4 regions of the Agarivorans sp. Z349TD_8 genome follow, and region 2 is predicted to be linked to each of the others. Evidence: predicted binding sites of a transcription regulator. Region 2 holds the regulator's gene; each other region holds the start of a gene.
The links. Region 2 encodes LexA, which represses DNA repair genes until DNA is damaged. Its sites were predicted from a motif close to TACTGTATNNNNATACAGTA; they were not measured.

Region 1 (4,379 bases), 1.8 Mb from region 2:
CAACTCCTCAGGGTGGGATGCGCCATATAAAAAACTAAAGTTACTCTGAGCATTGAGTTCGGCAAAAGGAATCGTATTCATCTTACTGCTTGTCTATTTCTGGTAATGATCGGACCGCAGCTTGTATGAGGCCGAGTCTGTGTGATGGCGTCATAGATAAGCCGCTAAAATAAACGAGGTCATGTTGATAAGCGCATTTGGAAAGCGGGGCTAAATACATTTTCTTCCTCATTGCGAATAGAGAGTGATAGCTGCGGCATTAAGCCGCTTTTTCTGCGACTAAGTACTTGATTAAAAATCATTAATTAAGTGCAACAGCCTAGCCAAACCAACCATGTAAAAACCATTGCTTATTCTCTTGGCATATCCAAGCAAGCGCCTCATGCTGACTTTTCGCCAAATAATAATCGCGGTTAATTTGGTGCTCATCCCACCATCCGCTGGCAATACGCTCTGGAGCTGAGAGCAGCTCATAATGCACAATATTGATTGGCTTAAGCTGGGGCAGTAACCAACATGGTCGAGGAAAGTTACTCGGATAATTAAGTGCGGAGGCATGTTCTAAGGGTTGATATTGGCTGGCTAGTTCAGGCCGATAATCAGCTCGACAGCTTAAACGATGGATCCGTTGGCTACCTAAACGGATGTTGAGTTGATCAAATAACAGATCATCGAGTTGAGTTTGGTCTTGGTCAAATAGCCCATTGCTCGAATGATTTAAAGGGTAGAGCGCTTCGCTACTGAGGTTAAACTCGAGCAACGCCGCTGGTAATCTCAGAGTCTCTAGTTTCAGCTGAAATAAGGCAAACCAGTCGTGACGACTTTGTAGCATACGGGCACTGCGTAACAGGAGCCTTTGTTTGGCCTTATCACGAAAACATAATTCAAGGACGATTTCATTACAGCAATACTGGCGTTCTCTTAGCCAGTGTTGTAAATGTTGGCAAGCTTGCTTCAAAGGAAACATTAAAGCTTGAGTGGTATTGATTTCACTCAGCAGTGGAAACATTTGCTGGTAACGGTCTTGTGCTTGAATAAAAGCGAGCGGGTATGGCTGCTTACCTCGCGCCTGATCTAAGCTTTTTAGGCTTTGTTCTCCTAAACGTTTTCGCAGTTCTGGGCGAGGTAATGCGCAAAGCTGTTTAAATGTGTAAAGCCCCATGGCTTGTAAGCTGGCAATTTGTGCTTTTGGCAAATCACAGGCGCTTAGTGGTAGAGCGTCGAGTGTTTCGACCCCTCTATAGGGTGCTTGTTTATGCTTTGAGCAAACCAGCCAGCGAGCAGCGAGCGCGGTGTTGGCCCAGGCCAGTCGAAAGCTCAAGCCTTGTTGTTGATAGATGATGCTTAGTTGTTGAGCATGAGTCTGGGGGGTGGGATAAATACTTTGCATGCCAGAACCATTAATAAATAGGCCATGGTCTGGGTGCAGGGCGACTTGCGCAGCATAGCTTAAAGCTTGTTGGGCTAAGTTTTGAAACAAATCATCAGTAACTTGCGTTTGTTGTTCATAGAGATGGAGCTGTGGTGCCAGCTGATAGGCGGTATTGAGCGAACAGCCAAAGTAGAGCCCTAGCTGATGCGCAGCCTTGTTGAACTGAGTGAGTTGTTGCTTATGGTGAATAGCTAAGGCTTCGGAGGGCGAATGTTCGCGCTGTAGCAAGTCCAGCGCGAGTTGTGGGAAATCAAGGTAAATCCAATACATGCTTTAGTCACATTGAGGGCTTTGCTATTAAACTTGACGAGGAATATGTTGCCCGTAGAGCGGAGCTGCGCCGCGTCGTTTTAATAGCTGGTAGCTGATTTGGTCGGTATTTCTATTGGGATGTAGTGCAATGCGAACACTAGCGCTGGAGCTTTGTTGTTGCTGCAAAGGTCTAAATAAATAACTGAGACAGTCGCCTTGTTCGGCAGCTAGTTGCAAGCGGCGACTGGCTTTTAAATCTAAATGATCAACCCAGCCTAACACGGCGCTGCAACAGCCACTTTTAAGGGCTTGTTCAATGGTCCAGATAATATCGCTGCACTGTTCTGGGCGGATCACAATCACCTTACTTATATCAATGTTGTGTTGTTGCAGTGCTGGGGCATTTGGCATGAACGGAGGCGCCACCCATATGATCCATTGTGATTTTTTACTTAATTTAGCCAGGGCCGGTAACAGCAGTTGTAGTTCCCCAATACCTTGTTGTTCATAGAGGACTTCTGTCATTGCGCCTTGTGGCCAACCTTGGCCTGGGAGCTGTTGATCAAGCTGTTCAAAGCCGCTTGCTTGTACCGTTAGCTGGCTGCGATGCCATTGCTTACCTTGCCAAACTTTGTTGTTCTGTAGCAGTTGATTGATTTGTTGTGCCATTGTTTGCTCCATGCTCTCAGTCGATGCCAAATTTAACGGCCTTACAATTACTGTATGTATATACAGTAGTGTTAATTTTATGCATTTGCAAATATTTTTTTGCTTATATGTATTACAATTGACTAATGATGCTAGTAATTTTTAATAAATACTTGCAAAATAACTGTGGAGATTGAAAAGGTTTTCATGGGCGAGTCAATAAATAGGGATACAAATGATAACTCTGGGTGAATACATAATTGAGAAGCAGCACCAGTTTCCTGAAGCTACGGGAGAGCTGACCCAACTGCTTGGGGCGATTCGTTTAGCCGCAAAGGTGGTTAACCGCGAAATCAATAAGGCTGGTTTAGTCGATATTATTGGCGCAACTGGCGTAGAAAATGTACAAGGAGAAGTACAACAAAAGCTCGATCTTTATGCCAATGAAATGTTTAAAGCGGCATTGGAAGCAAGGGGTGAAGTATGTGGTGTCGCTTCTGAAGAAGAAGATGAATTTGTTAGTTTTGATAGTACTCGTTCTATCGACAGTAAATACGTTGTTCTGATGGACCCCTTAGATGGTTCTTCTAATATTGATGTGAATGTATCGGTAGGCACTATTTTTTCTATTTATCGACGGATCAGTCCTTGTAGTTCCCCTGTTGTATTAGAAGACTTTTTGCAACCAGGCTATCGTCAGGTCGCGGCTGGTTACGTGGTTTATGGTTCATCAACTATGTTGGTCTATACCACGGGTCATGGCGTACATGGTTTTACCTGCGATCCATCTTTAGGTGTATTCTATTTATCCCACGAGAACATGACGATCCCTAAAGATGGGATTATCTATTCGATTAATGAAGGGAATTACCTTAAGTTTCCAACTGGGGTGAAGAAGTACCTCAAATATTGTCAAGAGATTGAACCGAATACTAATCGCCCCTATACCTCTCGTTACATTGGGTCTTTAGTGTCTGATTTCCATCGTAACTTGCTTAAGGGGGGGATCTACATTTATCCTTCAACAGCGTCTGCGCCCTCCGGGAAGCTACGCTTATTGTATGAGTGCAACCCAATGGCCTTCCTTATTGAGCAAGCAGGCGGTAAAGCCAGTGATGGCTTTAATCGAATTATGGATATTGAGCCGACTGAGTTACATCAACGTGTTCCTTTTTTCTGTGGCAGTACCAACATGGTTGAAACGGTTGAAGCGATGATGCGCGAATATTCTCTGGACGAGAATAAAGCTTAAGTTATCTCTTATTCCTAACTCGCTTTTGCCCTGATGAACCATTCGTCAGGGCAAACAAAAATTCTTTTCTGTTGTTGTGGACAATACAGTTGCACTGGCCGATCGATTTGCCAGCTTGTTGATTTAATGGGCTCTAACTGATGAGCCGGCGGGCTTAACCATTGCTGTTTATTGAGTTCACACCAATCTTCTCCTCGATGATTTTTTCGCCATTGTTGATGACTATACCAATGGAGACTCTGCAGTGTTTCACTGCGTTCCGGCGCTTGCTCGAACAGATAACCTGACAATATGATGCGCTGTTTAAATTGATAGTGTGAGTAAACTTGTCGTAGTGCTTGGATTTGTGGATGACGGCCGAGAGGGATCTGTTTGAGTAACAGTTTACTTAGCTTGTTGCTTAGCCGATCTTGCAGGTTTGGGCCAACATAATTGTAGGCACTACTGTTACTTTTTACGGCCAAATAAAATTTTAGGGCTAATTCCCAATGTTCAACCTTTTGCTGCCGATGATTTACGAGTAAGAAATCAATCGCACCCAGCGTCTTTCCATTTTCTTGTACGGGGATATTATCGGCTAATAACTGCCAATCGGGATGTCGTTTTATTAAGGCTCGCCATAGCTGTTCAAAATATAAACCTAAACGTGGGTGAGGTTTAATCGAAGGTAATCTGTTTAATTGGTTGAATAGGGCACTTTTCCATTGCTGCTGCCAAGCCAGATTTACACTATAGGGTAGCGAATAGGGAAGTAATGGCCGTGCATTTAAGCACCATTGCAAATCTTCTTGCAAG
Region 2 (4,379 bases):
TATGGTGGGCCCAAACCACAAAACTTAAACCGGCAATCGAGGCAGTGGCATACACCATCGATGCATAACCAAAGAGTTTCTTCCGAGAAAAAGCGGGAATAATCGCCGAAATAATGCCAAATGAAGGCAAAATCATGATGTACACTTCGGGGTGGCCGAAGAACCAGAAAATATGCTGAAACAATACTGGATCGCCCCCGCCTGCGGCATCGAAGAACGAAGTGCCGAAGTATTTATCGGTAAGCACCATGGTCACAGCTCCCGCCAACACCGGCATCACCGCAATCAACAAGAAGGCGGTGATCAACCAAGTCCAAACGAACAAGGGTAATTTCATATAAGTCATACCGGGGGCACGCAAATTCATGATGGTCACAATCACATTAATCGCGCCCATAATGGAGCTGATCCCCATGATATGTACCGAAAACACAAATAAGGCGGTGCTATCGGGACTATATTTGGTGGAAAGTGGCGCGTAAAACGTCCAACCAAAGTTAGGCCCACCCCCCTCCATAAATAACGAGGCTAATAACATGGTAAAAGCGAAGGGTAAGATCCAAAAGCTCCAGTTATTCATACGAGGCAAGGCCATATCGGGAGCGCCAATCATCATCGGTACCAACCAATTAGCTAAGCCAGTAAAGGCGGGCATCACCGCGCCAAACACCATGATTAAGCCGTGCATGGTGGTCATTTGATTAAAAAAGTTTGGCTCCACCAATTGCAGGCCCGGCTGGAATAGCTCTGCACGGATCACCATCGCCATCGCGCCGCCGGTAATAAACATGGCAAAGCTAAACCACAAATACATTGAGCCAATGTCTTTGTGGTTGGTGGTTAATACCCAGCGCAATAAGCCACGCGGTGCGTGGTGATGTTCTACCTGTTGCGGGTTAAGCTCCGTGGTCGCGCTCATCTAACTCTCCCTTCTATTGCCTATTGCGCCGCGTCGTGTCGTACTTGAACATGGCAACGTCCTTAGTCGTTCCGCTATCACCAATCGATTTATCCAACCATGGCTACTTGGCCGCGTCTTGTACTGCCGCGACATCCTTAGCCTGCACCATATCGCCCGTATCATTCCCCCAAGCATTCCGCTCGTAGCTAATAACTGCCGCTAATTCTTTCAGACCGAGTTGCTTACCAAAGGCCTGCATCGCGGTTCCTGCCACCCCATGCACCACCATGTCGATATGTTGGTTCACATCACCGGTCGCAACTGGGCTGCCTTTTAAGGCAGGGAATACCCCTGGCAGGCCTTCTCCATTGGCTTGGTGGCAGGCGGCGCAAGTCTTCTCATAAACGCTTTTGCCTAAGGACATCAGCTCCTCGTTATCCATGGTCAACGCCACCATGGCCAACTCTTGTTGCTGCTTCTCTACGTAAGCGGCTTCGGCCTGAGCCAACCAAGCAAGGTACTCCTCCTGAGGTTTGGCAATCACCACAATCGGCATAAAGCCGTGGTCTTTACCGCAAAGTTCGGCACATTGGCCGCGGTAAATCCCCGGCTGGTCAATTTTGGTCCAGGCCTCGTTAATAAAACCCGGATTAGCATCTTTTTTGACCGCAAAGTCGGGTACCCACCAAGAGTGGATCACATCCTCCGAAGTCATTAAAAAACGAACCTTCTTGCCGACTGGCAGCACCAGTGGATGATCTACTTCCAATAAGTAGTTATCGCGCTTAGCAAGCTTGCCCTGTACTTGCTTCATATCCGAGGCCAAAACGCTGTAGTATTCCAGCTCATGATCAAAATAGCGGTAGTGCCACTTCCACTGCGAACCAGTGACTTGAATAGTGAGATCGGCATCGGAAGGATCTTCCATCGCTAATAAGGTTTTTGTGGCAGGAATCGCCATGCCGATCAAAATGATGAAGGGAATTATCGTCCAGACAATTTCAACTTTGGTGCTCTCATGAAATTGTGCGGCAACGGCTCCCTTGGACTTTCGATGATGAAAAATCGCCCAGAACATCACCCCAAACACCACCAGCCCAATGACACAACATATATAAAAAATAGTCATGTGCAAGCCGTAAACCTGCTCACTAATGGCGGTGACACCAGGGCGTAAATTGAACGACATCGTTTGTTGTGCCCATGCTTGATTCACCCAACATGCCAGCAATACTAGCGGTATCCATCGGCCCACAGCGCTCTCCTTTGCTCGTAGCCAAGGCCGGTCACTTCATTGCAAACATCGCTGCTTACAATAATAAAGTGGCCGCAAAATAAGGGAAAACTCCCTTCCCAAAGCAGCAAGGCTTCGCAATTAAAATACCTTACTGCTTATAAAATAGACGCTTAGTTAAATAATTGTAAAGATAATGTTATAAATATAGACATTTAAAATAAAAGCTGTGAAGTAAACGACAAAAGCCCAAATTGCTATAATTTGGGCTTTAAAAAGAAGGGAACTTAGTTTTAGGGAGTAACTACATCCAGTCTGCGGTACGGATGATCCCCACCGCTAAACCTTCAATATCAACACTTTGATACTCTAAATCAACTTCGATAGTTGAAAGCGCTTCGTTCTCGGGATGCAGGTAGACCATTTTTCCGTCACGTTGAAAGCGCTTCACAGTGACTTCATCGTCTAAGCGCGCCACCACCACCTGACCATTATGCACATCGTTGGTTTTATGCACTGCTAATAAATCGCCATCCATAATTCCGATGTCTTTCATGCTCATGCCCTGCACCCGCAACAGATAATCGGCATGCGGATGAAACAAATTAGCATCGACCGCATAGTGCGACTCAACATGTTGTTGTGCCAAAATAGGGGCACCTGCGGCCACTTGTCCAATCAGCGGCAAGCCGATTTCTTCTGGCTCGTCATTCGCGGCATTAGCAGGTAAATGGTCTTCGCTAATACGGATCCCGCGCGAAGCGCCGGGGATCATCTCAATCACCCCTTTTTTAGCTAAGGCGCGTAAATGTTCTTCGGCAGCATTGGCCGAGCGAAAGCCCAGCTCTTTGGCGATTTCAGCGCGAGTTGGCGGCATGCCTGTGTCTTGAATGTTACGACGGATCAATTCAAACACTTCGGTTTGACGGGGCGTTAAGGGTTTCATAATCTACCTGTAAGTTTATACAGCACACTGTTAGTATATACAGCATGATTAATGAAGCAAGGTTTTATCTCGAATCAACAGCTTAAGTGTAGGTTTCAGTTTCATTGGGTAATCCTCCCATTATTAACCGCATTTATTCGTAGAATTCATGCTGCCGTTTTTAGTGGTGGGAACCCTCCATTTGCAAGGTGTGGTCGTTGATGATTGTAGAACCATAACCATTGGGTCGCCCGATCTTGAACCTCTTCAAGTGTGTCAAACAAATACTTACTCACTAAGCCAAACCTCATAGTACGGTTGAACCTTTCTATATACGCGTTTTGTTGTGGGTTCCCTGGCTGAATATAATCGATTCGAATGTCGTGGTTGTTGGCCCATTTAATAAACGCATGGCTAATGAACTCAGGACCATTGTCGCAGCGGATCGCAACAGGTTTGGTTCGTTGTTCGATGAGCTGCTCTAAGATCCGAGTGACTCGTACTGTGGGCATTGAAAAATCAGGTTCTGACGCCAGACCTTCACGTTTGTAATCATCTATCACATTGAATAAACGGTACTTCCGGCCATCAGATAGCTGATCATGCATAAAGTCCACGGACCAAACTTGGTTTGTTTTAATCGGCTCTTTAAGAGGCTCTGGCGTATGGCGATTCAGGCGTCGTTTTGGCCTAATACGTAAGTTTAGAGCCAATTCGCAGTAGATCCGATAAACCCGCTTATGGTTCCATGTATACCCTTTAACGTTCCGCAAATGGTGAAAACACAGGCCAAAGCCCCAGTCAGAGCAGTCTTCACTGTTGCACAGCGTTACTAACTCTTGAGCTATCAACTCATTCTCAGGTTGAAGCTTCGATTTATAGCGATAGCAGGTCTCGCTGATCCCAAACCAATAGCATGCACTTTTAATGCTGATGTGATAGTTCGCCACCGAACGCTGAGCCATCAATCGACGCTCACAGGGCTTCACCACTTTTTTGCCATCGCCTCTGAGATCACCTCTGCTTTAAGGCGTTCTTCCGCATACATCTTTTTAAGCCGTCGATTTTCATCTTCGAGTTCTTTCATCCGCGCCATAAGGGATGCGTCCATACCACCGTATTTCGAACGCCACTTGTAAAAGGTTGCGTTGCTCATTCCATGCTCACGACAGAGCTCAGGAACAGGTGTACCAGCCTCAGCCTGCTTGAGAATAGATAAGATCTGACTGTCCGTGTAACGTGACTTTTTCATGTTGAATCTCCTGTATTTACTATACGAGAAAATTCTACTTTTGCATGGGATTAATTTTCGGGGGGAT
Region 3 (4,379 bases), 820 kb from region 2:
TGTTCACATTCAAGATCAAATTTAGCGTTTCCCGCCATAGTACAAGTACATCCAAAGGTAAAAAAAGAAGGGCCTTACGGCCCATTGATAAGTGCTTATTGTGCCGCTTGCACGCGATCCAGCACCTTGCCTTCCATGGCTTCTAAGCCAGCAGGTACTGCGGGATACCATTTAATATTATCAATATCATCGCTACTAAAACTGGCATTAAACTGTGCTTTAGCCACTTCGTTCACATAGGCATCGGAGCCTTTCGAGGCGGTGAAGTTACCCGCAGACTCGGTAATTTTTGCTGCGATTTCTGGACGCATCACAAAATTGATCCATTGATAAGCGGCATCGACGGCTTTTGACTTGCGTGGAATCGCAAAAGTATCAATCCAACCTAGCGCACCAGACTTTGGTGCAACAAACTGAATATTGGCTTGATCTCGGTTTAACTTCCAACCGCCTGCATCCCAAGCCATCGCGGCAACCACTTCGTTGGCACGCATCAGGTTCATCAACTCATCACCACCAGACCAGTAAGTTTTCACGATGGGCTTACATTCCACAAGCTTCGCTTCAACCTTATCCAAGATCTGTTGGTATTTGGCAGGATCGGCGTAAGCCGCAAAAGGATCTTCGCCAAGAGCAAAAGCAAAAGCAATTAAAGTAGGACGTTTCAAACGATAAGAAATTTTGCCCTGATACTTGCTTTGACATAAATCGGTATAGTCAGCTACATCTTTGGCCATATTACCGTTCACCACCAAACCGCTGGTTCCCCAAACATGCGGAACACCAAATACTTTATCGCCCACGGCAGTATTTTTCTTGGTCGCATCGAGCATTGAACTAATAATTTGTTTCTGGTCAATTCGGGCTAAATCGATGGGCTGATAAATACCAAACTGTAGTTGCACACCAGTGATACGGTCTTGACTAGGTTGCGCCAAATCGAAACCAGAGCCGCCTGTTGCGCGTAACTTAGAAATCATATCTTCGTTGTTTGATTTGGTGACTTTTACTTCAATACCAGTTTCTTTTTGAAACAAATCGATCACCTCTTGAGGCGCATAACCGCCCCAAGTTAGTAAACGAAGTGTTTCGGCACTGGCTTGCACACTTGCCATGGCTCCCATACCAAGTAACAAGCTGCTTATTGCAAAACGTTTATTCAACATAATATCTTCCATGTATTTCTAAGGTTAATTGGGCTGCCGACTAATACAGCAGCGATACAACAACTATTTGATAAACATGCACTACTTTTATGACACAAATGTGAAGCTGCAAGCAACTAAAAAATGAATAAAAATCAAGCTAAAGCCAGCCTGGCCGCCTTAAAACAAGCGCTTACCTGACAAAACAACGGCCAAAAAAACCACCCATTGTGACAAAAATATGAATTCTAGATAACAGAATAACCAATGACCAGAAGTTAACGAGCAGTGAATTGTGCTACTTATATCGGCAATAGGCAGCTAACAATGCTACCTGCATACAATACCTCCAGTAACCACCAAATCATCGGCCATTTGCTACTTTATATAATTAAATCAATTAAATGAGTGACCGAGTTCCAGAGTAATCCTCTCTCTTATGGGCGGCGACATAAGCGTATAAAAATATCCCTTGCCCCATCCTTAGCACCAGTAAACCAGCTTTTTACGATTTGCACTTGCATGCACAAAAATACCGCTATATATTTATACAGCAACTGTATGGATAAACAGGTATAGGAATGCTCACTCAACTCAGCGTACAAAACTTTGCAATTGTTCGGTTCTTAGAGCTCGATTTAAGCCGAGGCATGACCACCATCACTGGTGAAACTGGCGCAGGTAAATCAATTGCAATCGATGCCTTAGGCTTGTGTTTAGGTAACCGAGCGGAAGCGAGCATGGTGCGCCAGGGTGCCAGTAAGGCAGAAGTCAGTGCGCAATTTGAGATCAGCCAGAACCAAGCCGCGCGGCTATGGCTGCAGCAAAATGAGCTGCGAAGCGACGATGATTGCATATTACGCCGAGTAGTCACCAAAGAAGGTCGCTCTAAAGCCTATATCAATGGTACTGCGGTCCCCTTGGCACAACTCAAACAACTAGGGCAATACCTCGTTAGCATTCATGGGCAACATGCGCATCAGCTATTGCTTAAACCCAGCCAACAACTGGCGATTGTCGATCAGTATGCCGCTCATCCGCAATTGCTGAGTGAAGTGAAACAAGCTTACCAGCATTGGAAAGGCCTCTGTAACGAGCAAGAACTTGCCCAACAGCAACAAAAAGAACTGCTGGCCCAACAACAACTGCTTGAATATCAGGTTAAAGAATTAGACGAGTTTTCTCTGGCAGAAGGGGAATACCAAACCATAGAACAACAACATCAGCGTCTTTCTCACAGCACCGAGCTGCAACAAAGTAGTTTTCAGCTTAGCCAGCTGCTAGCCTTAGATGAGCAAGTTAATGTACTAGACATGCTAGGCCAAGCCTGTAGAACTACCAGCCAGCTTCTCGCGCTCGATCCCAAACTCGAAAACATCAACAATCTGTTACACGATGCACAGATTCAGATTGAAGAAGCCGGCCAACAGTTAGGCCATTACAGCGAGCAACTAGACTACGACCCAGAGTTATTTGCCGAGTTAGAACTGCGACTCAGCCAAGCCCTTGAGTTGGCCAGAAAACACCATACCAACGCCGAACAACTGCCAGCACTACATTTGAATTTACAGCAACAGTTAGAGCAGCTGAGCCAACAAAGCCAGCGCTTCGAGCATCTTACGGAAGACATTGAGCAGGCATGGCAGATTTATCTAAGTAAGGCCAATAAACTATCGAAAAGTCGCGAACGTGCCGCCAGTAGTCTCAGTAAATTAATCACCAAAGAAATCCATAAACTCAGTATGGCGAAAGCCCAATGTGAATTTGCACTACAAAGTGATGCCAGCCAGTTCACCAATTCAAATGGCGTAGATCGCGTCGAGTTGCGGGTCACCACCAACCCTGGTCAGCCGATGCAAAGTATTGATAAAGTGGCCTCTGGCGGAGAGCTCTCCCGTATTGGTTTGGCCATTCAAGTGATTTGCTCAGCCAGTATTTTAACCCCAACCCTGATCTTCGATGAAGTTGACGTAGGCATTAGTGGACCAACCGCCGCAGTAGTGGGCGGCATGCTACGAAAACTTGGGCAACAGTGCCAAGTATTGTGTGTGACCCACTTACCACAGGTAGCGGGACATGGTCATCAACAGATGTTAGTGAGTAAGCAACAGAAGAAAAATGAAACCATCACCAACATGCTCACTTTAAACGGCCAACAACGTCTCGAAGAATTGGCTCGCCTGCTCGCCGGCGATGCAATTACCCCTTCAGCACTGGCAAATGCGCAAGAATTGTTGGTTGAAGACTAAATTCTTCGTAGTAGACGCTTCTTTTTCGGGCGGGGCTTGGTTATGATGCCTTCCTTAACAAGGAGCTTCGATTAACAATGCGTTTCACAGCTAAAATTTTTATTCTACTTGCCAGCCTCGGGCTTAGCGCCTGTTCAGCCTTCGATTGGATGGTATATAAGGTTGATATCCCACAGGGTAACTACATCGACGATGCCAAAGTAGAACAGCTCCGCGTCAACATGACCAAGGAGCAGGTTCAATTTGTATTGGGTTCACCGATGTTAGTCGATGCTTTCGACCAAGAACGTTGGTACTACCTATACAGTTACAAAAGTGGTAATGGCTCACTCGAACGAAGAAATTTGGTGGTTGAGTTTGTGAATAACCACCTAGCGCTGGTTGAAGGTGACTACCAAATTAGTAAAGACTTTATGGTACCTCTCGAAGACGAAACCAGCTAACTGCCCCCAAGCATATAAAAAAGCCAGATCATCGTTCTGGCTTTTTGGTTTAAGCTTCAGCGCGTTGCTTGGGCCTGCCACCAGTGGTTTTATCTGCCCTCCCCGCAGCTTTTGCGCGTTCAGCTCTAATTTTACGAAGCTCTTTAGGATCGGCAATTAAGGGACGATAGATTTCAATTCTATCGCCATCACGCAAAGTTTGATCCAGTTTAGCCGCTCGACTAAAAATGCCAACCGAAGCCGACTCGGGCTCAATCTCTGGAAAGTGATCCACAATACCCGACTGCTTAATGGCGGCCAAAATATCGCAGCCTTGTGCAACACTCAGAGCCAGTAATACTTGACGCGCTGGTAAGCCATATACCACTTCAATATTAATTTTTTCGCTCACCACTAATACACCTGTTTTGCTCGGTCGACAAAAGCCTGCACCATCGAGCCGGCCAATTCTTGAAAGACTCGGCCAAAGGCCGCTGCAATCAACTTGTTGCTAAATTCAAAGTTCAAATCCAGCATCACCTTACAGGCTTGCTCATCTAAAG
Region 4 (4,379 bases), 1.3 Mb from region 2:
ACTTTACAGGCACCACAAAATCCACCGCGGCAGGAATAGTTCAAATTTAGCCCGGCCTGTTCCGCTTGTTCTAAGATACTTTGTTGATTATTACCTTGAACGTGACTATCCCAACTATCAAACAGAATATTAATGCTCTTACTCTCCACCGAGTCGCTGATCTGGTGGCCAAAGCTTTCAGAAAAATAATCGTCGGGATGCACCCCTAAGGCGAGCAACTGCTGTTTTGCGCTGTCCATAAAGCCCTGTGGACCACAGACAAATACCGAGCGTAGTTCTAAATCTTCAATATCGAGTAACATCCCGCGATTGAGTCTGCCCTGATAGCCTTGCCAAGTGCTTTGAGCGGATTGGCTTAAACTATAACGAATACTGCAGTGTGGCATTTGTTGAGCGAGCACTTCTAGTTCGGCTCGAGCGATCAGATCTTGTTCGCTATGTGCACTGTGTAGAAACACCACATCTAGCTGGCTGTTGATGTCACTCAGGTAGCGCAGCATCGACAGCATCGGGGTGATGCCGCTGCCAGCTGACAGCAGTAATAATTTGTTGCTTGGGCTGGCGGGTAAATGAAAGTCGCCCGCAGGGGCTAAGGCTTTGAGTTGCATACCTGGCTTCAAGTTGTCATGTAACCAATTTGATGCCAGTCCGTTGGAAACCCGCTTAACGGTTATTGCTAAGCTTAAGGGGCGACTAGGAGAACTCGACAGCGTATAATTTCGGTGTACTGGGCTGCCGTCTATCTCCAGCTCAATGCCTATATATTGGCCTGCTTGATAATGGCAGATGTTGCCCTCTGGAGCCTCCAAAATGAAAGTTTTTACATCATGAGTTTCTTCGCGTATTGCAATACACTTGAGTAAGCGGCTTTGTCCCGCTTGCCAATTTGTAGTCACTGTTGGGCTGGATTGTGTTTTTTTGATTTGCTCGGGATAATGTTCTGGCGTCTTGGTTTCTAGTACTTCTATGGTGTCATACAGACTGATCTTACCATGATTGAGTGCCACCACATTTTGTCCGAAATAAACGTTTCCATCGTTACCCTTACGATACTTAGCGAGTGTTGATAGTGGTTCTTTTTGCGGATGAAACTCTCCACGGGCTTGATCGAGGGTTGTAAAAATACAGCGCGAACAAGGGTTTTGCACCTCAAATTCTACTTCTCCAATACGAAAACGTTTCCAGCCATCTTCGGCAAATGCAGCAGTGTTTGTGACTACTAGGTTGGGTCTAAATTGAGCCATATTGTGTTGCGTTGGGCTGCGTGAATTGAGATCTTCTAATGAGGCTTCAGACACTAACAATAGGGGATAGGCGTCGGCGAACGCGACCTGACTATCCCGCTTTTTGACCATACGCTGAGATTGTTCCCCAAAAAATACTAGGTGGCAGTTTTCCCCTAAATATTGGCTAAACCAATGATCGTAATCGTTATGGCAATGTTGTGCTTGAACCGTATCCTGCCAAAGCTTTACTGGAATATAATGATCTGAAAAATCGGTGTATTTAATGTTTACCCCTGCCATGTTAGGGGCTTCCAGATATAAGCCTTCAGGCCGTAAAACACTGTGGATTTGCGCTAACTTGGGGTGAGTTCTGGCGGTTAGTTGTTTGCCATCGGGTAAGCAAACCACAAAACGTCGGTCGAATGCTAGGCCATGTTCTTCTACGTAAGCGTGATTTAAATCAATCCCTAAGGTTGATTTTATGGGGTAAATGCTTAACTGGCTGATCTGCGCTTGACTCACAATAATGCCTTATTATTCTTTGCTCATAATTTTAATCTTACTTAAGGTGGTGCATCGAGGCTAGCTCAAATTACCCTGATGAGCGATTTCTTATGAGGAAAGGCTTGTATTTGGTAAACGCATAACTATACTGTTTTTATATACAGTTGTTGTGGCGTATTTGCTTACTTATGACTTTAATGAATCGTAAAATCATTCATGTGGATATGGATTGTTTCTATGCTGCGGTGGAAATGCGTGAGCAACCCGAATTCGCGAACCTTCCTTTAGCCGTAGGTGGCTTGAGTAGCGGTCGAGGCGTATTAACAACCTGTAATTATCTGGCCCGTCAATATGGTATTCGCTCTGCAATGCCAACCCATAGAGCGCTACAACTGTGTCCCCAATTGGTTTTAGTGCCGCCGCGGCTGAGTTTGTACCGAGAGGTCAGCCAGCAAGTACAGGCTATTTTTGCCACTTATACTCAAGTGATCGAACCTTTATCCCTCGATGAAGCTTATCTTGATGTGAGTGCGTGTGAGACTTGTCATGGTTCGGCGACTCTAATTGCTGAGCAAATCCGCCAAGATATCTATAACTGCACCGGATTAACCGCTTCGGCTGGTGTAGCGCCGGTCAAATTTTTGGCAAAAATCGCGTCCGACCTAAATAAGCCTAACGGACTATATGTGATTAAACCCGAGCAGGTTTCGGCATTTATTGAAACACTCGCCCTAGAGAAAATATCGGGTGTTGGTAAGGTGAGTATTGAAAAGCTGCATCACCATGGCTTATATACTGGCGGAGATATTCGTCGTGCCAAACGCGATAAACTGCAGACTTTGTTTGGTAAGTTTGGTGAGATGTTATGGTTGCGTTGTCAAGGGATCGATGAGCGAGCCGTAAGTAATGACCGTAAACGTAAGTCGGTGGCGGTAGAACGAACTTTTGCCCAAGATGAGCGAGATAAAAGCTTAGTCGTTGAGCGTTTACTGGCTTTGTTACCTGAGTTACGGCGGCGTAGCGAGCAACATTTACGACAGGCCAAGATGAATAAGTTAGGGGTAAAAGTAAAATTCGCCGATTTTCAGCAAACTACCAAGGAGCAGCAGTGCCAACAGATTGATGAATCAACCTTAGTGGAGCTGTTTCATCAAGCCTTTGCGCGCGGTAAGGGCAAAGCGGTGCGTTTAGTTGGCTTACATATTGGTTTAGCTTACGAGCAGCAAACAGAGTCGGCACAGTTGAGCTTGCCTTTTAGTGATTAAGTGGATTCCTCAGCACTTAGCCTGTCAGTGCTTACATCTGGTTGTGGACCGAACCGACAGATTGCTCTAATGCCTCATCGTTTGTTGGCTGCTGTATCGAGTTACCACACTATTCCGCCCTAGTTCAATAAGCATTTGGTGTAGGATTTGAATTTCGCGCATCCTGACTGCCTCCGTGTAGGCTTAGATAGAATTTGTTTTGACGAAATTAATTAGATTAAACAACGAGTGTGCGTCTACTGTATTGAATTTACTAGAAATTATGAGGGGTTCGCTGGAATGCAGCGTTAACTTACAAAGCCTTCAAAGGCAATCAAATTTTATAAATTCTAGGAATTTTTTCTGTCTTACCATCCTCTTATATCCACTAATAATTATGTAAAGAAAATATATGATAAGCCCTCGTATGAACGAAAATATAAAATGGTCAAAAACTCCATTTTCTGGTGTTGAATTTTTTTGGTTATCAGAGAAAACTGAAAATGGTAGAACGGCAATACTCAAATTTGAAGCTCATGCAGAGCTGCCGTTGCACAATCATCCTGGCTGGGAACAAATATATGTTCTTGAAGGCCGTTTACAAATCAACTCAGAAATTTATGCCGCAAATGATTTTGTTCTTATTAGCGCGAGTACAGATCATTCGGTATTGGCTTTAGAGCCGAGCATATATATTACTATTTCACAAATGGAAGGCGTAAAAGTTCTTGAGTAACAGCCAGTTAAAAGAATTATTGAGACATTTATGGACACCCCGTGTTTTGCAACTCCTGATTGAAGATCGGTTCGCTGACATATATCCGGAGATCGGAGCAAATAACTCAAATAACCAAATAACTAGACAGCCATCTCAACAGCAAATAACTAGACAGCCATCTCAACTAGCCAGAACTCGGTAATAGTCTAAACTATCAATAGTGTTTTTTTGGAGTTATTGCCATGCCTCGGTCAAGACAGTCGCAAGTGAGCTTATCGGATACACCTTATTATCACTGTGTTTCCCGCTGTGTTCGGCGGGCTTTTTTGTGCGGTAAAGACCAACACACAGGTAAAAGCTATGAGCACCGCCGCCAGTGGGTGGAAGATTATTTGCTGCAACTTACTGCGGTTTTTGCCATTGATGTCTGTGCTTATGCAGTTATGAGCAATCACACCCATGTGGTATTGCACATCAATAAGGCCAAAGCCGAAGCCTGGTCCATGGATGAAGTCTTGGAACGCTGGCATCGTTTGCACCAAGGCACCTTACTGACTCAGATGTATCTTAATTCTGAGTTACGTCCGAAGTTAAGTGAGGTGCAACTACAGGCCATTCACGCCACCGCCGAAGTGTATCGGACTCGCCTTTTTGATTTAAGCTGGTTTATGCGCCATTTGAATGAAC

Region 1: a site for LexA is predicted at 2,402-2,421, ahead of imuA (translesion DNA synthesis-associated protein ImuA). Genes of this name have one in related genera too.
Region 3: a site for LexA is predicted at 1,701-1,720, ahead of recN (DNA repair protein RecN). Genes of this name have one in related genera too.
Region 4: a site for LexA is predicted at 1,877-1,896, ahead of dinB (DNA polymerase IV). Genes of this name have one in related genera too.

What each region holds. Positions count from the first base shown of each region.
Region 1 covers NZ_CP194037.2:2,660,979-2,665,357, reverse strand. The annotation lists gene ACRRS1_RS12020 (error-prone DNA polymerase) at 1-81, opposite strand, end outside; gene ACRRS1_RS12015 (Y-family DNA polymerase) at 320-1,702, opposite strand; gene imuA (translesion DNA synthesis-associated protein ImuA) at 1,730-2,353, opposite strand; gene fbp (class 1 fructose-bisphosphatase) at 2,568-3,584, shown strand; gene ACRRS1_RS12000 (DUF1853 family protein) at 3,599-4,379, opposite strand, start outside.
Region 2 covers NZ_CP194037.2:4,431,654-4,436,032, forward strand. The annotation lists gene ctaD (cytochrome c oxidase subunit I) at 1-919, opposite strand, end outside; gene coxB (cytochrome c oxidase subunit II) at 1,023-2,090, opposite strand; gene lexA (transcriptional repressor LexA) at 2,440-3,081, opposite strand; one part of gene ACRRS1_RS20050 (IS3 family transposase) at 3,228-4,063, opposite strand; one part of gene ACRRS1_RS20050 (IS3 family transposase) at 4,063-4,312, opposite strand.
Region 3 covers NZ_CP194037.2:3,611,935-3,616,313, forward strand. The annotation lists gene ACRRS1_RS16295 (ABC transporter ATP-binding protein) at 1-38, opposite strand, end outside; gene ACRRS1_RS16300 (extracellular solute-binding protein) at 96-1,166, opposite strand; gene recN (DNA repair protein RecN) at 1,727-3,394, shown strand; gene ACRRS1_RS16310 (outer membrane protein assembly factor BamE) at 3,472-3,837, shown strand; gene ACRRS1_RS16315 (RnfH family protein) at 3,887-4,228, opposite strand; gene ACRRS1_RS16320 (SRPBCC family protein) at 4,231-4,379, opposite strand, start outside.
Region 4 covers NZ_CP194037.2:3,156,470-3,160,848, reverse strand. The annotation lists gene ACRRS1_RS14190 (MOSC N-terminal beta barrel domain-containing protein) at 1-1,748, opposite strand, end outside; gene dinB (DNA polymerase IV) at 1,928-2,995, shown strand; gene ACRRS1_RS14180 (cupin domain-containing protein) at 3,387-3,710, shown strand; gene ACRRS1_RS14175 (transposase) at 3,935-4,379, shown strand, end outside.